Regions from separate parts of the Allobosea sp. NPDC055353 genome, predicted to be linked through region 1. Evidence: riboswitches for the same ligand, from Rfam matches in the RefSeq annotation. Region 1 holds a riboswitch; the other holds the start of a gene.
The links. Region 1 has a riboswitch for cobalamin ahead of ACWIEX_RS01485 (CbtB domain-containing protein). Riboswitches for the same ligand answer to the same signal wherever they lie in the genome.
Positions count from the first base shown of each region.

Region 2: it holds a riboswitch for cobalamin, as region 1 does, so the genes downstream of both, ACWIEX_RS00660 (TonB-dependent receptor plug domain-containing protein) here and ACWIEX_RS01485 (CbtB domain-containing protein) in region 1, are expected to answer to the same signal.

Region 1 covers NZ_JBSHMC010000001.1:326,106-333,576, reverse strand. Annotated here, with positions in the region: gene cbiB (adenosylcobinamide-phosphate synthase CbiB) at 1-546, shown strand, start outside; gene ACWIEX_RS01510 (acyl-CoA dehydrogenase family protein) at 551-2,206, opposite strand; gene ACWIEX_RS01505 (TetR/AcrR family transcriptional regulator) at 2,203-2,823, opposite strand; gene ACWIEX_RS01500 (MgtC/SapB family protein) at 2,997-3,461, opposite strand; gene cobO (cob(I)yrinic acid a,c-diamide adenosyltransferase) at 3,558-4,169, opposite strand; gene cobU (bifunctional adenosylcobinamide kinase/adenosylcobinamide-phosphate guanylyltransferase) at 4,169-4,681, opposite strand; cobalamin riboswitch at 4,835-5,019, shown strand; gene ACWIEX_RS01485 (CbtB domain-containing protein) at 5,057-5,233, shown strand; gene ACWIEX_RS01480 (CbtA family protein) at 5,246-5,986, shown strand; gene ACWIEX_RS01475 (DUF1636 family protein) at 5,997-6,386, shown strand; gene cobW (cobalamin biosynthesis protein CobW) at 6,391-7,446, shown strand; gene cobN (cobaltochelatase subunit CobN) at 7,456-7,471, shown strand, end outside.
Region 2 covers NZ_JBSHMC010000001.1:147,013-154,483, forward strand. Annotated here, with positions in the region: gene ACWIEX_RS00640 (tripartite tricarboxylate transporter TctB family protein) at 1-342, shown strand, start outside; gene ACWIEX_RS00645 (tripartite tricarboxylate transporter permease) at 346-1,875, shown strand; gene ACWIEX_RS00650 (GntR family transcriptional regulator) at 1,872-2,588, opposite strand; gene ACWIEX_RS00655 (5-formyltetrahydrofolate cyclo-ligase) at 2,852-3,586, shown strand; cobalamin riboswitch at 3,582-3,780, shown strand; gene ACWIEX_RS00660 (TonB-dependent receptor plug domain-containing protein) at 3,903-5,849, shown strand; gene ACWIEX_RS00665 (ABC transporter substrate-binding protein) at 5,846-6,706, shown strand; gene ACWIEX_RS00670 (FecCD family ABC transporter permease) at 6,703-7,471, shown strand, end outside.

The DNA.
Region 1 (7,471 bases):
GCCGGCGTGTCGCGTGCAGCCATCGAGAGCCTCGCCGAAAATTTCTCGGACGGCATCACCGCGCCAGCCTTTTGGCTGGGTGTTGGCGGTTTGCCGGGCATCGCTGCCTACAAGGCGATCAACACCACCGACTCGATGATCGGCCACCGCACGCCACGCTATCTCGCCTTCGGCTGGGCCGCGGCGCGGCTCGACGATCTCGTCAACCTGCCGGCATCGCGGTTGACCGCGCTGCTGCTGGTGGTCTCGGCGGCGCTCGACCGGCAGGCGGATGCCGGCGGCGCCTGGCGGGCCGTGCGGCGCGATGCCGGCAAGCACGGCTCGCCCAACGCCGGCTGGCCCGAGGCCGCGATGGCCGGGGCGCTCGGCCTGCGCCTCGCCGGGCCGCGCGTCTATGGCGAGACCCGCGTCGACGACCATTGGATGGGCGATGGCCGGGCCGAGGCCAACGCGACCGATATCAGGCGGGCGCTCGCGCTCTACAAGCGCTCCTGCGGCCTGCTCTGGGCGCTAGCGGGGCTGTTCGCGGCCGTGACGCTGCTCTAGAGCCTCAGTTCGGCACCGGCACGGCCCGTCGTGCGATCGCCTGCAAATCCGTCCCCTGCGGCAGCGAGCCGAAATGGCCCGACCAGCCGCCGGCTAATCGCGAAGCGACGTAGGCATCCGCAACCGCATGCGGCGCGTGGCGGATGAGCAGCGAGGCCGACAGGCCCAGCGCCATGCGTTCGACAAAGCGCCGCGCCAGATGCTCGTGCTTGAGCACATCGACGAGATCGATTTCCAACTCGGCGAGGAAGGCGTCGTAACGGGGATCGTTGCCGCGCGCGGCATGCAACTCGTCGAGCAGGGCCGGCACGCAATCGGGATAGCGGCGGATCGAACGGAGCACGTCGAGGCAGACGACATTGCCCGTGCCCTCCCAGATGCCGTTGAGCGGCGCCTCGCGGTAGAGCCGCGCCATCAGGTGATCCTCGATGAAGCCGTTGCCGCCATGACACTCGAGCGCCTCGACCGCGACCGGGGTGGCACGCTTGCAGTTCCAGTATTTGGCGATCGGCGCGCCGATGCGGCCGATCAGCTTCTCGGCCTCGCTCTCGCCCTCGCTGTCGAGCGCATGGACGAAGCGGAAGGCGAGCCAGGCGGCGGCTTCGGCCTCCAAAGCGAGGTCGGCGATCACATTCGCCATGATCGGCTGGTCGATCAGCGCCTTCTGGAAGGCGCGGCGATGGGCGGTATGATGCGCGGCTTGCGCCACCGCATGGCGCATCAATCCGGCCGAGCCGACGGCGAAATCGAGCCGCGTGTAGTGGTTCATCTCAAGCCCGGCGCGGATGCCGTGGCCGGGCTCCCCGATCAGGTGGGCGATCACGCCGCGGAATTCGACCTCGGACGACGCGTTCGACTTGTTGCCGCACTTGTCCTTGAGCCTCTGGATCTGCAGCCGGTTGCGCGAACCATCCGGCAACCAGCCCGGCACGACGAAGCAGGAGACGCCCTCCTCCGTGCGCGCCAGCGTCAGGAACACGTCGGAATGCGGGACGGAGAAGAACCACTTATGGCCGGTGAGCGCATAGGTGCCGTCGGCATTGCGCGTCGCCGCCGTCTGGGTCTGGCGCAGATCCGAGCCGCCCTGCTTCTCGGTCATCGCCATGCCGACCGTGCCGCCGCGCTTCTGCGCAGCCGGCAAGGGGCGGCCGTCGTAATCAGTGGAGGTGATCAGCCGGCCAAACTCGGCCCAGCGCGCAGGATCGCGCTGCAGGACCGGGATCGCGGAATAGGTCATGCCGAGCGGGCAGCAGATGCCGTTCTCGCCCTGGTTCCAGAGATAGGACACAGCCGCGCGCGCCACTTGCGCACCGGGCTGCGGCTTGGTCCAGCACAGCGAATGGAACTCGTCGCGCATGGCTAGCCCCATCAGTTCGTGCCAGGCGGGGTGGAATTCGATCTGATCGACGCGCCGGCCCCAGCGGTCATGCGTGCGCAGTTCCGGCAGGGTGCGATTGGCCTGCCGCGCGAGGTCCTGCACCGCTTGCGACCCGACATGGCCGCCGACCACGCTCGCCTGCTCGCGGAACCAGCCGGCGCCGAAAGTGTCGAGAATACTGCCGAGCGCAGGGTCCGCGGCGAAAGCGTCGTAATCCGCCAGTGCCGGCGCCTGGTTCAGCACTTCGTGAGTGTCGTAGCCGTAAGCGTCGAGCGTGGTCATGCGGCCTGTCCTTCTCGGGAAATCAGCGCGGCGAGGGAGAGATCGGCAAGGGCGGCGGCGATCTCGCGGCCGCGCTCGGAAGTGATCGGGCGGTCCGGCGAGAGCGGGCCGATCAGAGCCTCCATGAAGCCGCCGACGATCATGGCAGCGGCGGCATCGGGATCGACGGGCCGAAAGGCGCCCTGCCCTTCACCTTCGACGACAAGCGCGCGAAAAATGCCGGCGATCTCACGACGATAATCCAGCCGCGTCGCATCGACGGCCGGATCGGCAGGCTCGGCAATCATCGACCAGGCAAGGCGGCGATTGGCGAAGGCGCGGCGGGCGAAGGCCTCCACCGCAGCAGCCAGTCGCTCGGCCACGGGGGCGTCGCTCGCGGCGATATCACGCAGCACGGCAAGCTCGCGCGAGGATACGGCGGCGACGATCTCGGCCATCAGCTCGGCCTTGGAGGCGAAATAGGAATAGACGCTGCCGGTCGAGACACCGCTGGCCGAGGCCACCGCGGCGATCGAGGTTTCCTGGAAGCCGACCTCCGAGACGATGCCGCGCGCGGCGGCGAGGATGGCCTCGCGCTTGCCAGCCTTGCGCGGTTGTTTCGGTGCGATGCCGGCCATGGGTGGTCTCAAAATTGAATTTGAATTCGGATTCAATTTGACGAGATGGCTGGCCGCCGTCAAGGGCTGGAACGGGAATGACCGGGTTGGAACACGGCAGGCCGGGGGCGAGATCGCCTACGGACCGCTCAGGCGCCCCCCCTGCACCCCTCGCCCCGCGGCCCCTCGACCACTCAGGAAGGTGGCGCGTTGCCAGAATCCGCCGCCCGACCGCGACCGGCCCAGCGTTCGACGGAATGATCGATGGCGAGCAGGACGAGCGCGAGCAGCGTGGCCGACGCCACGATGGCATGATCGCCGAGCCCGGCGGCGCAACCGAGCGCAGCGGTAACCCATATCGCTGCGGCCGTTGTCAGGCCCGTCGGCGTCGAATGGCCCCGGCGCAGTACGATGACGCCGGCGCCGAGGAAACCGATTCCGGTAAGCAGCCCTTGGACGACGCGGCTGGCGGCGTCGGCCTCATGTGGCTCGCTGAAGATCGTGGCAGCGGCGGCTGTACCCAGCCCGACCAGCCCGAAGGTACGAATCCCGGCCGCGCGCTGCTTGTTGGTCCGCTCCCAGCCGACGACGATGCCGGCGGCCATCCCGGCCAGCAGCCTGAGCAGCAGGTCCAGCTCTCCCCACAGAAAAGTTGCCATTACTCACCCCCCGAAAATGACGATCGAGGGCATGAACGCGCGAGGGCCGCTCGCGTTCGTTCTGCGGCAAACGAACGGAACCCGGCAAGGGGCCTGTTAGAACTCGATCCCCTGCTGTGCCTTCACGCCGGCAGCGAAATGGTGCTTCACCAGCGTCATCTCGGTGACGAGGTCGGCCGCCTCGATCAGCTCCGGCTTGGCGTTGCGGCCGGTGACGACGATGTGAAGGTCCGGCCGGCGCGCGGCCAGCGTCGCCACGACCTCGGCGAGCGGCAGATAGTCGTAGCGCAAGGCGATGTTGAGCTCGTCCAGCACCAGCAGACGAATGTCCGGATCGTCCATCAGCTCCCGCGCCTTGGCGAAGGCGCGCTCGGCGGCGGCGATGTCTCGCACCTTGTCCTGCGTCTCCCAGGTGAAGCCCTCGCCCATGCTGTGCCAGCTCACCTGATCGCCGAAGGCTTCGAGCGCCTTGCGCTCGCCGGTCGACCAGGCGCCCTTGATGAACTGCACCACGCCGATGCGCCAGCCATGGCCGAGCGCCCGCAGGATCAGCCCGAAAGCCGCCGTCGACTTGCCCTTGCCGGGGCCAGTATTGACGATGAGTAGGCCTTTTTCGACCGTCTTGGAGGCGACTTCGGCGTCCTGAACCGCCTTGCGCTTCTCCATCTTCGCCTTGTGGCGGGCGGCGTCTTCCTGATCCGTCGTCATCATTTCACTCGCATCGGCAATCCGGCGACCATGAAGACCACGCTCGCCGCCCGCGCCGCAAGCGCCTGATGCAGCCGCCCGGCCTCGTCGCGGAAACGGCGAGCCAGCGCATTCTCCGGCACGATGCCGAGCCCGACTTCGTTGCCGACCAGCACGAGCGGGGCGGATACGCGCTTGCAAGCGGCGATCAGGGCCTCGCGGGCGGCGACAGTGTCGCGCTCCGCAAGGATGAGATTGGTCAGCCAGAGCGTCAGGCAATCGACCAGGACCGGACGGCCTGCGGGCTGCGCGGCAATCGCCTCCGCCAGTTCGAGCGGGGCATCGACCGTCTGCCAGCCGGCCAGCCGGCGGGCGCGATGCTCGGCGATGCGCGCACGCATCTCGTCGTCATAGGCCTGCGCGGTTGCGATATAGGTCCAGGGCGCCGGCAGGGCCTCGATCAGCGCTTCGGCATGGCGGCTCTTGCCGGAGCGGGCGCCGCCGAGGACGAGGGTGAGCTGGGGCAACTCCATTCAAAAAATCCTCTGCCGTCATGCTCGGGCTTGACCCGAGCATCTCCATCCGAAGGAGGCCCCGGAGCCTCTCCCTGCAAGAGATTCTCGGGTCAAGCCCGAGAATGACGCCCTTGCGACGCGCACTGCATTGCACAGCAACACGCCGAAGGCTAATGATCGTCGCCGACGGTGCCTCCGCGAGGAGGTGAAAAGGGAACGCGGTGCGAGACCGCGGCTGCCCCCGCAACTGTAAGCGGATGTCCTTCGCCATCGGCCACTGGAGCGCAAGCTCCGGGAAGGCGGCAAGGGGCGCGAAGTCCGCGAGCCAGGAGACCTGCCGTCGACCCGCAGAGATCCAACCGGCTGCCGGCGGGGCGGCCACGGAGAACGCTTATGAACACCGCTTCGGTTTCCACCCCCACACTCAGCGTTTCGGAACGCGTCAAGGCGGTCGCCGCCGCGCTCGTGATCGGCGTCGCGCTGATCTACACGACCGGCTTCGCGGCCTCGTCCAACGTGCACAACGCCGCGCACGACACCCGCCACGGCCTCGCCTTTCCCTGCCACTGAGGGAAAGTCATCATGGTCACGCGTGTTCTCACGGTCAGCATCCTGGCCGGGCTTCTGGCTGGCTTGATCGTCGCCGCCCTGCAGCATGTCACCACCACCCCGCTCATCCTCAAGGCCGAGACCTATGAGGCGGCACTCGCGCTGAAGGCGCCGGCGCTGGCCGCTTTCGACGGCGAGGCGAAGATCATCCTCGCGCATGGACCGGCCGGCGACGCGCCCGGCCACGACCATGCCGAATGGAAGCCGCAGGATGGCCTCCAGCGCACACTCTTCACCAGCGCGGTGACGATCGCGACCGCGATCGGCTTCGCGGGATTGCTGCTCGCCGGCATGATCGCGGCCGGCGACAGGATCGACCAGCGCAGCGCGCTCGTCTGGGGTGCCTGCGGTTTCCTCGCGCTCGGGCTTGCGCCTGCGATGGGGCTCGCGCCGGAACTGCCTGGGGCAGCCTCGGCCGCGCTGGAGCAGCGCCAGCTCTGGTGGCTCTGGACCGCCGTTGCAACCGCCATCGGGCTGTTCCTGTTCCTGCGCTTCGAACAGCCCTGGCTCAAGCTTGTGGCGATCGTCCTGATCCTGCTGCCGCATGTTGTCGGCGCCCCGCATCCGGCCGCGCCGGAGAGCAAGGTGCCGGCCGAGGTCGCCGCGCATTTCGCGTCGCTCTCGCTCGGCATCCAGGCCGCGCTCTGGCTCGTCACCGCCTTCATGGTCGGCGTGCTTTGGCCCCGGGCGAGCCGCCGGGCCGTCGAAGCCTGAAAGCAAGCCAATGTCCGAGGGCGACCTCACCATCCATGTCTGCACGGCCTGCCGCCGTGCCCGCGCCGATCTCCCGGAAGGCTATGACCAGCCGGGACTGGCGCTGGCCGAGCGCCTCGCCGAACAGCTTAAAGCCAAGGGCAGCACGATCCCCGTGCTGCCCGTCGAGTGCCTCTGCGTCTGCAAGCGGCCCTGCACCATCGCGCTCAGCGCCGATGGCAAATGGACCTATCTGATCGGCGATCTCGACACCGACACCCATCTCGACGAGATCGTCGGCGCCGCGGAGGCCTATGCCGCCAGCGCCAACGGCATCGTTCCCTGGAAAGAGCGGCCGCAGTCCTTCCGCAAGGGCGTGGTCGCACGCGTGCCGCCTTTGCCGGCGCGCCAGCAAGGATGACATCATGAACGCTCCGCAGACTACCAATCTGGGCAAGACGCCCTGCACCATCATCACCGGCTTCCTCGGCGCCGGTAAGACGACCCTCGTGCGCCATCTCCTCGAGAATGCGCAGGGCAAGAAGCTCGCCGTGCTCGTCAACGAATTCGGCGATCTCGGCTTCGATGGCGAATTCCTGAAGGGCTGCGGCATCGCCGGCTGCAGCGACGAGGACGTGGTCGAACTGCCGAATGGCTGCATCTGCTGCACCGTCGCCGATGATTTCGTGCCGGCGCTGGAGAAGCTGCTGAACCGGCCCAACCCGCCCGAGCACATCCTGATCGAGACCTCCGGGCTCGCCCTGCCGAAGCCGCTCGTCACCGCCTTCAACTGGCCGGTGATCCGCTCGCGCGTCACCGTCGACGGCGTCATCGCCGTGGTCGACGGCCCGGCTGTGGCCGAGGGCCAGTTTGCCGATGATCCGGAAGCGCTCGCCGCGCAGAAGGCGGCCGATGCGTCGGTCGATCACGACAATCCGCTGGAAGAGGTGTTCGAGGACCAGATCCTCTGCGCCGACCTGATCCTGCTCAACAAGAGCGACCTCGTCGACGAGGCCGGCCGCGCACGGGTCAAGGCCGAGATCGCCGAGCATCTGCCGAAGGCGATCAAGATCGTCGAGACGGCCCATGGCAAGGTCGAGCCGGCGCTGATCGTCGGCCTCGGCGCTGCCGCCGAAAGCGACCTCGCCGCCCGCCCCTCGCATCATGGCGAGGGCGAGCACGATCACGACCATGACGATTTCGACTCGGTCGCCCTGCCGTTGCCGGCCGGCCTCACGCCGGAAGAGCTGACGGCGCGCGTTGCCAAGGCGGCCGAAGCCGAGGGCGTGCTGCGGCTGAAGGGCTTCACCGCCGTGCCGGGCAAGCCAATGCGCCTCGTCGTGCAGGGCGTCGGCCGCCGCGTCGGGCATCATTTCGACCGGCCTTTCGGCGCGAGCGAGCCGCGCGACGGGCGCTTGACCGTGATCGGTCTCAAGGGCTTCGATCTCAAGGCCGTGGAAGCGGCTCTCGCGGGGGCGTAAACTGGCGCGATGCATCTTCTCCCGA
Region 2 (7,471 bases), 180 kb from region 1:
GTGCTCGCCGTCGGACTCGTCCTTGTCCTGCTCGGCTTCCTGCTGATCATGCAGGCGCTGAAGGGGCAGTTGGCGCCGCCCAGTGAGGACGAGGAGGAGGCGCCGTTTTCCCGTCCCGCCTTCCTGATGGCGTTGGCCGGCGTCGGCGTGCCGCTGTTGACGATCCGCTGGCTCGGGTTTCCGTTCAGCGCGATGCTGGCCTTCACGCTGGTGACCCACGCTTTCGGCTCGCGCCGCACCCTGCTCGATCTTGCGATCGGCGCAACGATCGCCAGTCTCGCCTGGCTCGGCTTCTCCCGCCTCGGCATCAGCCTTGGCCCCTTCTTTCCGCTGCTGGGCTAAAGCATGGACATCCTGAACCAGTTGCTCGGCGGGTTCGCGGTTGCCTTGCAGCCGATGAACCTGTTCTGGGCCTTCGTCGGCTGCGGGCTCGGCACGGCGGTCGGCGTCCTGCCCGGCATCGGGCCGGCGCTGACCATCGCGCTGCTCCTGCCGGTCACCGCGCAGGTCAACCCGGCCTCCGCCTTCATCATGTTCGCCGGCATCCTCTACGGCGCGCTCTATGGCGGCTCGACCACCTCGATCCTGCTGAACACGCCGGGCGAGAGCGGCTCGGTGATGACGGCGCTCGAAGGCAACCGCATGGCAAGGCGCGGCCGTGGCGCGGCGGCACTGGCGACGGCGGCGATCGGCTCCTTCGTCGCGGGTACGATCGGCACGCTGGCACTGACCTTCCTCGCGCCGGCCATCGCCGAGCTCGCCTTCGTCTTCGGCCCCGAGGATTACTTCGCCCTGATGATACTGTCCTTCACCTCGGTCGCCGTGGTGATGGGGCGTTCGATGGTGCGGGGTTTCGCCGCGTTGTTCTTCGGGCTCGCGCTCGGGACGATCGGCATCGACACCCAGACCGGCCAGACCCGCATGGTCTTCGGCACGCTCGAACTGCTCGACGGCATCCCCTTCACCGTCGTGCTGGTCTCTCTCTTCGCGATCGGCGAGACGCTTTATGTCGCGAGCCGCAGCGGGGCTGCGCCGGCCGCGATCAATCCGCTCTCCGGCGGAAGCTGGATGACGAAGCAGGACTGGAAGCGCTCCTGGAAGCCCTGGCTGCGCGGCAGCGTCATCGGCTTTCCGATCGGCGCGCTGCCGGCTGGCGGCACGGAAATCCCGACCTTCCTGTCCTATGCGCTGGAGCGCCGCCTGACCAAGCATCCGGAGGAGTTCGGACAGGGAGCGATCGAAGGCGTCGCCGGCCCCGAAGCCGCCAACAACGCGGCGGCGGCCGGCATCCTCGTGCCGCTCCTGACGCTCGGCCTGCCCTCGACCGCGACGGCCGCCGTCCTGCTCGCTGCCTTCCAGAATTACGGGCTCCAGCCCGGGCCTCTGCTGTTCGCCACCAACCCCGATCTGCTCTGGGGCCTGATCGCCTCGCTTTATATCGGCAACGTCATCCTGCTGATCCTCAACCTGCCGCTGGTCGGCATCTGGGTCCGTTTGCTGCTGATCCCCCGGCAATACATCTATGGCGGCATCGTCGTCTTCGCGATGGTCGGTGTCTGGGGTCTCTCGACCTCCTGGATGGACCTGGCGTTGATGTGCGGCCTCGGCCTCGTCGGCTATGTCGCGCGCGTCCATGATTTCCCGATCGCACCGGCCCTGATCGGGCTGATCCTCGGCCCGCAGGCGGAAATTCAGCTCCGGCGTGCGCTCGCTGTCAGTCAGAACGACTGGAGCGTGCTGATCGGCACGCCGATCGCGGCGACACTGCTTGCGATCGCGGCGCTGGTGCTGGTCGTGCCGCCCGTGCTCGCGCGCTTGCGCCGGCGCGCCAGTGCCGAAGAAGAGCCGGCGACCTCTGCTGGCCGGGCAGGTTAGCGCTTCGCTCCGGTCCGGCGCTTGCCCGGTTTGGTACCGACATTCGCGGCCAGCGCGGCCTGAAGCGCCATGCGCGCGGCGCGGATATGGCGCCGCATTAGGATCTCCGCCAGTTCGCCGTCGCGATGGCTGATCGCCTCGGTGATCCGCATATGCTCGCCCCAGGCCTCACGACCGCGTCCCGGCACGGTGGAGTGCAGGCGCCGGCACAGTCGCAGCCGCGGATAGAACTGCTCGCAGAGCAGTTCGGCGAGGATCGGGTTGCCGCTGCCCTTCGCGATCCGGCGGTGGAAATCCGCCTCGGGCTCGTCCTGGAGATAGGCGCCCATCGGGTTGCGCTCGATCTCGCCGCGATGACCCCGGACCAGTGCGTCCAGCGCGGCGATCTCGGCTTCGCTCATGCTTTCGGCCGCGAGGCGGGCGGCCATGCCCTCGGTCGCCTCGCGCACGTCGAGCAGGGCGAGGAACTCGGCCGCGCTCGGCTCGGCGACGCGGGCGCCCTGGTTGGCGACATAGGTGACGAGCCCGCGCTCCTGCAGGCGCCGGATCGCTTCGCGCACCGGCGCGCGGCTGACACCGAAACGGCGGGCGATCGCCGGCTCGCTCAGCTTGGCGCCAGGCGCGATCTCCCCGGAGACGATGGCCGAGGAGAGGTCGTCATAGAGTTTGACGGTGACGCCCACGCTCGCGGGGGGCAAAGTCTCGGCCAGCATCGAGCGGGTGCCTATCTGCTTCTGATCCCGGCAGCATAGAGCATTTCCGTGCCCGATGGGTACCGGAGGTGCCGGCGAATTCGGCGTTCCAGAGCGATCTGCATCGAAGATTGCCGTATTCCATCAACCCTGAATTCGGTTGATTGCATGGCCTGCCTGCGCAGAATGCTCATGAGCCGCAGATCCAAGGTCCGGACCTTCGCGCGCAGCCTCGCTCGGGCCGGGGGTGGCTGGCGCGTCGTGGCGAGGGAGGCCGGAAGCTGATGGGCAAGGGCGACGATGATCTGAATGACTATGCTTCGCCGGCTTGCCTGCTGCACGAGATCGATCCGGCCTATTCCGGGCTGACGCCGCCGCGCAGAGCCGGGCAGGCGCAGCCCGAACCGAGCCTGACCGAATGGCGGCGCTCCGAACGGGCGCGGTTGATCGCAGCCCGTCTGGCGATGTCGGCCCGCGCTCGAAACGCGCTCGGGCGTCGGATCGCCGGTCATCTCGACGCGCTGATCGGCGATCCCGCCGGCGTCCTCGTTAGCGGTTACTGGCCGTTCCGTGGCGAACCGGACCTGCGAGACTGGTTCCGAAGCCTGCGCGAGCGCGGTGGCCTCGCTGCACTGCCGGTCGTGGTCGAGCGCGGCAAGCCCCTGCTGTTCCGGCTCTGGCGCAAGGGCGAGCGGCTGGAGCGCGGCGTCTGGAACATCCCCGTGCCGGCTGCAGGTGTGCCGGTCTTCCCCCGGATCGTCATCGCGCCCCTGGTCGGCTTCGATGCGCAGGGCTACCGGCTGGGCTATGGCGGCGGCTTCTTCGACCGCACGCTGGCGGCGCTGCCGCCATCCACGATCGCGATCGGGGTCGGCTACGAGATGGCGGAGATGACGACGATCCGGCCGCACGACTTCGATATCCCGATGCGCCATATCGTGACGGAAAACGGCATCAGGTCCCAAGGCGGAAAGCAGGATCGGGAACCTCCGTTTGACGCCGGCCCGATCTCCCCATAAGCCTGAGCGCGACGGTTCCCTCACGGGATCAAAAGGGAACGCGGTGCGGGTGTCGAACCACCCCATGCCGCGGCTGCCCCCGCAACTGTAAGCGGCGAGCCTTTCGCCATACGCCACTGGGGCCTCGGACCTGGGAAGGCGGCGAAAGGCAACGACCCGCGAGCCAGGAGACCTGCCGTCAGCCGTGGTCACACGCGGACACGTTCGGCCGGGGTGCGCCGATCGCTGATTCGACTGTTCGCCGTCTTTCGTACGGCTGATGGGAGATCGCGTTCGCGGTGACGTGCCACTGACGTCAACGCCCGAGGTCTCCATCGTGAAATTCTTCCTCCCGGCCGCCGGATGCGGCCGCCTGCTGTTGTCCGCTTCCTGCCTTGCCATCGCCGGTGCAACTGCCCCGGCCTTTGCCCAGAACGCCCCCGCCACCGTGGCGCTCGACGAGATCGTCGTCAGCGCCACGGGAACGCCGACGCCCGCCCGCGAGGTCGCGAGCTCCGTCACCGTCATCACCGCCGGGGATATCGAACAGCAGCAGCGCCGGACGCTGCCGCAGGCGCTCGCCGCCGTGCCCGGGCTCAACATCGTCCAGACTGGCGGGCCGGGCGGCCTGACCTCGGTCTTCATGCGCGGCACCAATTCCAATCACGTCAAGGTGCTGATCGACGGCATCGAGGCCAATGACCCCTCGGCGCCGAACCGCTCTTTCGATTTCGGCTCGATGCTGACCGAGGATATCGAGCGCATCGAGGTGCTGCGCGGCCCGCAGAGCGGCCTTTACGGTGCCAACGCGCTGGGCGGGGTCATCTCGGTGACCACGAAGCGCGGCGAAGGGCCGCCGAAGGTGACCGCGCGCGTCGAGGGCGGCTCGCACGGCAGCTTCAACCAGTCCCTCGGCTTCAGCGGGGGCGATGCGCGCTTCAACTATGCCTTCAACGCCAGCCATTTCCGCGCCGACGGAACCGAGGTGACGCCGCCGAACCTCGTACCGCCCGGCCGCCGGATCAATCCGAACATCTTCGACAATTACAGCTATTCGGGACGCCTCGGCTTTGCGCTCACCGACACGCTGACGCTGAACTGGGTCGGCCGCTATCAGGACGGCCAGCTGCGCTATACCGGCGACACCGGCTTCCCGAGCACGCCCTCGCCCTATCGCTCCCTGCAGAACTACGCGCAGGCCTTCACCCGCGGCGAGGTGGTCTGGGACCCGTTTGGCGGGCGCTTCGTCAACACCTTCGGCGTGTCCTATTCGCGGCAGGACAGGGGAACGCGGACGGCCTCCGCGGCGACAGGCCTGCTTGGCCTGCCCAATCAGAGCCTCGGCGAGCGCACCAAGCTCGACTGGCGCGGCAATCTCGAGATCATCAAGGGCCACAACCTGATCACGGGCCTGCAATATGAGCGCGAGCGGCTCGATACCACGAGCCTGATCGCCTCGAACGGCAACAAGGCGGCCTATCTCGAATACCAGGGCAATATCGAGGATCGCTATTTCCTGGCGGCCAACATCCGTCACGACCATGACGACAGCTATGGTGGGCACACGACCTACCGCGTCACCCCGGCCGTCATCATCCCCGGTACGGAAACCAAGCTGAAGGCGAGCTACGGCACCGGCTTCAAGGCGCCGACGCTGAGCGAGCTCTTCATCGACTATCGCCCCGGCTACAACTTCTTCGGCAACCCGAACCTGAAGCCGGAGGAAAGCCGCGGCTGGGATATCGGCCTCGAGCAGCCGCTCTTCGACAAGCGCCTGCAATTCGGCGCGACCTGGTTCCAGAACGATATCGACAACCTGATCGTCACCAATGTCACGCGCGATTCCTACGCCAATATCGGCAAGGCCAGAACGAAGGGCGTCGAGGCCTTCGCCGCACTGGAAATCTCGCCCCAGTTCCGCATCCGCGCCGACTACACCTTCACCCTCGCCAGGGACGAGATCGCCCGGCAGGAACTGTTGCGCCGGCCGCGCCACAAGGCGAGCGCGACCGCGACCTGGACGCCGACCGACAAGCTCAGCCTCTCCGCGACGTTGATCTATGTGGGCTCCTGGGTCGACGGCAATCGCGACTTCTCGGTATCCCGCATGCGCGCGAAGGGGGCGACGCTGGTCAACCTCGCCGCCGAATACAAGGCGACCGACAAGGTGACGGTGTTCGGGCGGGTCGATAACCTCTTCGACAAGCGCTGGGAGAATCCGGTCGGCTTCCTCGTGCCGGGGTTCGGCGCTTTCGGCGGAATCAAGGTGGCCATCGGCGGATGAACCTGCCTCTCGCCCTGCGCCGCCTGCGCGGCGCCTGCCTCCTGCCCATCGCGCTTGCGGGCGCGATGGCATCGGTCTCGCTTGCTGCGGAGCGGCCGGCCCGCATCGTCTCGCTCAATATGTGTACCGACGAGCTCGTCCTGCGCCTGGCCGATCCCGAGCGCATCGCTTCGGTGACATGGCTGTCGCAGGACCCGCGCAACGCCAACATGGCGGACGCCGCCCGCCTGATACCGGCCAATCACGGGCTTGCCGAGGAAGTCTTGGGCTTTCACCCCGATCTCGTCGTCGCCGGCACCTATACGACGCGCGCCACGGTTTCGCTGCTCGGGCGGGTCGGCATCGGCGTCAGGGAATTCGGCGTTCCCCACAATCTCGCGGAAATGAAGGCGCAGATCGCCGAGATGGCCGATGTTCTCGGCGAGCCCGCTCGCGGGCAGGCCTTGCTCGTCGGGATCGAGCAGCGCTTGCAGGCCCTCGCCGCTCGGCGTGTCGAGCGGCCGTTGCGGGCGATCGTGCTCCGTCCCAGCGGCTTCACGGTCGGCCGCGGCTCGCTCGTCGACGAGATTCTGACCCGCGCCGGTCTCGTCAATATCGCGGCCGAACTGGGCGTCGAGAGCTATGGGCAGATCGCGCTCGAAACCGTGGCGCTCGGCGGCGCCGAAATCCTGATCCTGAACGAGACGCCGGATGGCCCGCCGTCCCTGGCGCACGAGATCCTGCACCATCCGGTGATCGACCGGCTTGGCGACCGGCTGAAGCGCGTCGCCCTGCCGTCGCGGCTATGGACCTGCGCCGGCCCGAGCGTCCTCGACGCGATCGAGTTGTTGGTGCGTGCCGTGGAGGAGAAGCCATGACGCCGGACGCTTCGCCCGGCATCAGGCCGGCACCGCTGCTGGGATTGCTTGCCCTCGCCACTCTGGCGATGACTGCGATCTCCATGGCCGTCGGCTATGCGCCATTGGCGCTCGGCCCGGCGGTGACGGACCTCCTCGCGGGGCAAAAGAGCCTGCCGGCGCTCGTGCTCTATGAACTGCGCCTGCCCCGCGCCCTGCTCGGTGCGCTCGTGGGGTTCAGCCTCGGCATGGCCGGCGCGGCGATGCAGGGATTGTTGCGCAATCCGCTGGCAGAGCCCGGCGTGATTGGCATCTCCAGCGCGGCGGCCTTCGGCGCCGTCCTCGTCTTCTATAGCGGGCTCTCCGCCAGCCTTGCGCTCGCCCTGCCGCTCGGCGGCATCGCGGGAGCGCTCATGGCGACTGTGATCCTCTTCATCCTGCTTGGCCGTGGCGCGAGCACGACCACGTTGATCCTCGCCGGCGTGGCGCTCAACAGCTTCGCGGGCGCCGCGACCGCGCTCGCACTGAACCTCGCGCCCAATCCTTACGCGGCGCTGGAAATCGTGTTCTGGCTGATGGGCTCGCTGGCGGACCGCAGCATGAACCATGTCGCGCTCGCTCTGCCGCTGATGCTGGTCGGCTGGCTCCTGCTGGCCTCGACGGCGCCGGCGCTTGATGCGCTCAGCCTCGGCGAGGATACGGCCGCGAGCCTCGGCTTCGATCTCGGCTGGCTGCGGGCGCGACTGATCGGCGGCGCAGCGCTGGCGGTCGGCAGTGCGGTCGCCG